2 linked regions of the Martelella endophytica genome follow. The protein of the gene in region 2 interacts with the protein of the main gene of each other region in a pairwise test. Links are inferred from orthologs where the notes say so. Each region holds a gene or a part of one and is shown on either strand. Other genes may lie near its edges.

Region 1 (3,047 bases), 3.9 Mb from region 2 along the record:
GCGATCAGCCGTTCGGCGGCAGCCTTCAGGTCGCCGCGCTTCCATGAAAGCATCGGCCCGAAGGGCACAGCTAGCAGCAGCGGCACCATGAGCGAGCCGAAGGTGAGATTGAAGAAAGGCGGACCGACCGAGATCTTGTCGCCGGTCAGCGTTTCAAGCAGCAATGGGTAGAGTGTTCCGACAAGCACCGTTCCTGCCGAAACCGTCAGGATCAGATTGTTGAAAACAAGAGCGCCCTCGCGCGAGATCGGCGAAAACAGGCCGCCAGCCTTCAGCAATGGCGCCCGCCACGCAAAAAGTGCCAGCGAGCCGCCGATGAAGAAGGCCAGTATTGCAAGAATGAAGACGCCGCGGGATGGATCGGTCGCGAAGGCATGCACCGAAGTGAGGACACCGGAGCGAACCAGGAAGGTGCCGAGAAGCGAAAGCGAGAAGGTGAGGATCGAGAGCAGGATCGTCCATATCTTCAGCGCTTCGCGTTTTTCCATAACAAGCGCCGAATGCAGAAGCGCGGTCCCCGCCAGCCACGGCATGAAGGAGGCGTTTTCGACAGGATCCCAGAACCACCAACCGCCCCAGCCGAGTTCGTAATAGGCCCAGTAGGAGCCCATCGCGATACCGGCCGTGAGGAACAGCCAGGCAAGCAGAGCCCATGGCCGCACCCAGCGAGCCCAGGCCGCATCGATACGCCCGCTCACAAGGGCGGCAACGGCAAAGGAGAAACAGACGGAGAAGCCGACATAGCCGAGATAGAGCAGCGGCGGATGGATGGCGAGGCCGACATCCTGAAGGATGGGATTGAGCTCGCGTCCCTCCCCCGGCGCCGGCGACAATCTGAGGAAAGGGTTCGACGTCAGCAGAATGAAGAGCAGAAAGGCGACCGCAATCAGCGCCTGCACAGACAGCACATTGGCGCGCAGCACCTCGGGTAGATTTCGCCCAAAGGCCGCGACCAGGGCGCTGAACAGCGTCAGGATCAGCAGCCACAGCATCATTGAGCCTTCGTGATTACCCCAGACGCCGGTAAACTTGTAGAGCAGCGGCATCAACGAATGCGAGTTCTCCCAGACGTTCCGGACGGAGAAATCGGAGGTCAGATGGGCGCGGATGAGGACGGCGAAGGAGAAGGCCACCAGTCCGAACACCGTCAGCGAGCCGCTCGTGCCGACAGCCATCATCTGGACATTGCCGCGGCGGGCGCCGAGAAACGGTATCACTGCCGTTACCAGCGCCGCAGCGAAGGCAAGGATCATTGCGAAGAGCCCGAGTTCGACGATCATTGCGTTTCTTCCCCCTCCCATACGCCGTCATGCTTCAACCGGTCGGCGACCTCTTTCGGCATGTAGTTCTCATCGTGTTTCGCCAGCACCGAGTCGGCCAGGAACACGCTGTCGTCGGGACCGAACCGGCCTTCGGTTACGACGCCCTGCCCTTCGCGGAAGAGATCGGGCAAGATGCCCTGATAGCGAACCTCGACTGTACCGCCGCCATCGGTGACGGCGAACGCGACATTCCGCCCTTCAGAGCGTCGCACCGAGCCTTCTTCAACCAGGCCGCCCAGCCGGATCCGCGTGCCCGGCGCCACCGGCGTCGTCGCAAGGTCGGACGGCATGTAGAAGTAGGAGACGCTGCGACTCAGGGCAAACATGACGAGCAAGACGGCTGCAGCGACAACGCCTACCCCAACACCGATCACCACCAGGCGTTTCTGTTTACGCTTCATGGGCTTGTCGCCTCCAGCTGCAATGCCGAGGCAAGGGCGGCAAGCCTGTCGGCCGGTTCGCTACCTTCGCCGAAAAAGGCCGTCGCCCGGTCGACCGCTTCGCCAGCGGCCGCTTTATCGCCGAGTACGGCATAGGACCGGACGAGCTGCATCCATCCATCTATGTCGTCAGGGTTGGCCGCAAGCCGATCGGCGAGGCCGCTCACCATTCCGCGAACCATGTCACCACGCTCGCTTTCGGAAAGCGAGGCAGCCGCATCGATCGTCTGTTGGTCAGGCCCGTTGCCGACCACGCCTGCGTTTGCGACAGCGTTCCGGTTGGCAGAAATGTGCTGATTGATCAGGTCGCGCATCGGCGCGCCTTCTGGGAATCGTGCGGCCAACTGGGAGAACTGACGAAGCGCATCGGCGTTATCGCCACTCTGTTCCGCGGCAAGCGCCACGAAGAACGAAGCGCGGTCGTCGCCACCGTCTCCAGCAGCGGCTTGTCGAAACACCTCCAGCGCCTCATCGGCCACGATGCCAGAAGACTGCCGGACCATGGCCTCGCCAAGCCCCACGAGCCTGTCAGGACTTGGCCCGGTCAAGCGTATGGCATTGGCATAGGCCTCGCGGGCTTCGCCAAATCGACCTTGGCGGAAATAGACGGGAGCAATGACATCCCATCCGCGGGCGTCATCGGGATTGGAAGCAAGATGCTGCTCGACTCGTGCGACCAGAACCGAGAGTTCGGGTTGGTCCGCCGAAAGCCGCGCAGCCAAAGGCTGATCCGACATGCCCGGCGATCCAAAATAGGGATAGGCAAGACCCGCACACACGAACACGGCTGCAACGGCGATGACCAGGCTCCACTTCGAACGGCTCGCATCGCTTTTTTGCTTGCCATCGTGCTTGTCCGACCCAGCCGCCAGGAGCCTTCGCCCCACCTCGGCCCGTGCCGCCTCGTAGGTGTCCGCCTCGATCAGCCCTTCGGCCCGCTCTCGCTCCAGCTCCCGCAGCTGATCGCGGTAGACGGTTTCCCCGCTTGCGGCCGAATCGTCAGAACGTCCGCGGATGCCGAGCAAAAGCGGAAGCGCCGCCGCAATAACGGCAGCCAGCAGCAAAACAATGGCTATCGCGGCAAAAAACATGGCACTTTCGTACTGCAGCGGACAGCAATTTCCAACCGTATTGATCACCTAGCCGGCTGAAATCACGCGAAAATGAGACGATCGACCAAAAGGCCTGACAATCGTCAGTATGTTCCTTAGTTCAAGAGACTCCAATTGCCGCTGGCATCGCGGCAGGCTGCCCCCCGACCGGTATACTCGCTGCCGCCGACATA
Region 2 (2,965 bases):
GGGGGACTACGAAGGGGGCGATTCTGTTTCGCTCGAGGACGCTGCTGACGCCGTCGGGCTTGCGGGCGCGCTCGATCTTCCCTTTGGCTATCTTTCCGCCGGCCAGAAGCGACGCCTGGCCTTCGCGCGGCTGCTTGTGGCCCATCGCCCGGTGTGGATGCTCGACGAGCCGACAGCCTCGCTCGATGTCGCATCCAAGGTGCTGATCGAAGATATCGTCAACCGGCATCTGGCCAAAGGCGGCATCGCCATCATCGCCACCCACGAGCCGCTCGCGCTTTCCAACTGCGGAGAGCTCGGCTTTTCCGGCCCTGTCGAGCTTGCCGCCGACCCCTTTCTGCCGGAGGGCGTCTGATCGTGCTGGCGCTTTATCTCAGGGACCTGAAGCTTGCGGTGCGTGCCGGCGGTGGAGCGCTGATCGGGCTTCTGTTCTTCTTCTCCGTCATTGCCGTCATTCCCTTTGCCGTCGGCCCCGACCTTGCACTGCTGTCGCGCATCGGCCCGGCCGTCTTGTGGATCGGAGCGCTGCTTGCAACGCTGATCGGGCTCGACCGGCTGTTTCAGGCCGAGCGGGAGGACGGCTCGCTCGATCTTCTGTTGATTCAGGACATGCCGCTTGTCGTCACCGTGCTGGTAAAGTGTCTCGCGCACTGGACGGCATCGGTGCTGCCCCTCGTGGCGCTGTCTCCTGTCATGGGGCTGATGCTGAATGTCGAGGCGCGGGCGCTCGGCGCAGCGGCGCTGACGCTGCTCGCGGGCTCCCCGGCCATCACCTTTATCGGCGCAGCCGGTGCCGCGATTGCCGTGTCGCTGCCGCGCGGCGGCCTGCTTGTGCCGGTGCTGGTGCTGCCGCTCGCCGTGCCGGTGCTGATCTTCGGTGTCAGCGCCACCTATGCGGCGGTCACCGACCCGCAACCGTTTCTGCCGCCATTTCTGATCCTGGTGGCATTGATGCTGTTTTTTGCGGTCATCGGCCCCCTCGCCGCGGCCGCGGCCTTGCGTCAGGCGGCGGATTGAGCGACATCCTTGGGGCAAGGGAAGAAACCATGAGCACGATGAACGGAACCAGAGGCGGCATGATTTCGGGGCTTGCAAACCCGACACGGTTTCTTGCGCTTGTCGGCCGGGTGGTGCCGGTGCTTGCGGGCATCACGGCCGTGCTCTTCATCATTGGCCTGTGGCTCGCCTTCACCACCGAGGGCGACTACCAGCAGGGCGACACCGTTCGCATCATGTATATCCACGTACCCGCCGCCTGGCTTGCCATGATGTGCTACATGGTGATGGCGGCCGCGGCCCTTGGCACGCTGGTCTGGCGCCATCCGCTGGCAGATGTCGCGCACAAGGCGGCCGCCCCCATCGGCGCTGCCTTCACCTTTCTGGCACTGGTCACCGGCTCGCTCTGGGGCAAGCCGATGTGGGGCGCCTGGTGGGTCTGGGATGCGCGGCTGACCTCGGTACTGGTGCTGTTCCTGATGTATCTCGGCATCATCGCGCTGCATCGCGCCATCGACGAACCCGCCCGCGCCGCCAGGCTTGCCGCGATCCTGATCCTCGTCGGCGTCGTCAACATCCCGATCATCAAGTTTTCCGTCGACTGGTGGAACACGCTACATCAGCCGGCAAGCGTGCTGCGGATCGGCGGCCCCACCATTGACCCGGAATTCCTCTGGCCGCTTCTGGTGATGGCTTTCGCTTATACTTTCGCCTTCTTCACCATGCATTTTGCCGCCATGCGAAACGAGATCCTGAGGCGGCGTGTCTCCGCAATGCGCAAGGTCGCGGCAAGCCGCATCGGTGCCGGCACGGTCGAAAGGGTAAGCTGATGGATCACGCCCCCTTCATTCTCGCCGCATATGGCATAACCGCACTGGTCTTTGCCAGCCTTGTTATCTGGCTCATCGCCGACGGCCGCATCCAGAGGCACAAGCTTGAGGCACTCGAGAAAGCCGGGGTCTCCCGTCGCAGCACCGGACGGCCGCAGGCATGACCACTGACAAGCATGAAGAGACGCCGGCGAATGGCCGCCGCTACGCTTTCGCCGCCATTCCGCTCATCGTCGTCATCGGACTTTTCGGCATCTTCGGCTGGCAGATCCTGTTTGGCCGCGACCCGTCGGAAATCCCCTCCGTGCTGATCGGCAAGCAGGCGCCGCCGATCGACCTTCCCGCGCTTCCCGGCAGCGAACGCCCGGCGCTGACCGATGCCGAGATCGCCGGCAAGCTGACGCTGGTCAACGTCTTCGCCTCGTGGTGCGTGCCGTGCCGGCAGGAGCACCCTTTTCTGCTGGAGCTTTCGAAGAACCCGGCGGTCCATCTGGTCGGCATCAATTACAAGGACAAGTCCGACAACGCCCTTCGCTTTCTTGGCGAACTCGGCAATCCCTATGCCGCGATCGGTGTCGACGCCCGTGGCGCCGAGGCGATCGACTGGGGCGTCTATGGTATTCCCGAGACCTTCCTCGTCTCCCCCGAGGGCACCATCCTCTACAAGAAGATCGGTCCGATCGATGCCGCCTCCTATGCGCGCGAAATCCTGCCGGAGATCAGCCGCGCGGCCGGCCGCTGAAGCAGGCTACATCGCGATATAGCGGTCGCGGCGATGGTTGACGGCGAGGATGAGGTTGATGACGACGGCGCCCGCGATCGAACAGGCAATGATGAAGGGCGAGGCGACGAAGAAGGACAGCACCAGCACCATGCCATCAAGGCCGAGCTGCACATAGCCTGCCTTCCAGCCGAGGCGATCCTGCAGGTAGAGCGCCAGAATGCCGAAGCCGCCGAGGCTGGCGCTGTGGCGGAAGAAGATCAGGAGCGCCGTACCGACCAGCGTTCCGCCGAAAAACCCCGCCGCCAGCGGATGGGTTTCCCCAATGGTCAGAAACTGCGGAACGATGCCGGTCAGCGCCGAGGTCAGCGCGACGGAGACGAAGGTCTTGAGCGTGAAGGCGAGGCCGAGCCGGCGC

Evidence for each region. The genes of interacting proteins can lie anywhere in the genome.
Region 1: the proteins of TM49_RS00590 (region 2) and ccmE interact in binary tests that used the Escherichia coli proteins (3 or more experiments, as listed by UniProt). The link is inferred for Martelella endophytica from one-to-one orthologs.

Annotation. Positions count from the first base shown.
Region 1 is NZ_CP010803.1:4,018,365-4,021,411, forward strand. Bases 1-2,975 are described here. They hold ccmE (cytochrome c maturation protein CcmE), read right to left. Parts: upstream 1,724-2,975; coding sequence 1,277-1,723; downstream 1-1,276. Other genes in these bases: TM49_RS18510 (heme lyase CcmF/NrfE family subunit), read right to left, coding at 1-1,280; ccmI (c-type cytochrome biogenesis protein CcmI), read right to left, coding at 1,720-2,853; TM49_RS18525 (hypothetical protein), read right to left, coding at 2,970-2,975. Also shown: more of TM49_RS18525, read right to left, coding at 2,976-3,047. UniProt on the Escherichia coli protein: Heme chaperone required for the biogenesis of c-type cytochromes. Transiently binds heme delivered by CcmC and transfers the heme to apo-cytochromes in a process facilitated by CcmF and CcmH.
Region 2 is NZ_CP010803.1:129,193-132,157, forward strand. Bases 48-2,940 are described here. They hold TM49_RS00590 (heme ABC transporter permease), read left to right. Parts: upstream 48-1,055; coding sequence 1,056-1,826; downstream 1,827-2,940. Other genes in these bases: ccmA (heme ABC exporter ATP-binding protein CcmA), read left to right, coding at 48-355; ccmB (heme exporter protein CcmB), read left to right, coding at 358-1,017; ccmD (heme exporter protein CcmD), read left to right, coding at 1,826-1,990; TM49_RS00600 (DsbE family thiol:disulfide interchange protein), read left to right, coding at 1,987-2,568; TM49_RS00605 (YitT family protein), read right to left, coding at 2,575-2,940. Also shown: more of ccmA, read left to right, coding at 1-47; more of TM49_RS00605, read right to left, coding at 2,941-2,965. UniProt on the Escherichia coli protein: Required for the export of heme to the periplasm for the biogenesis of c-type cytochromes.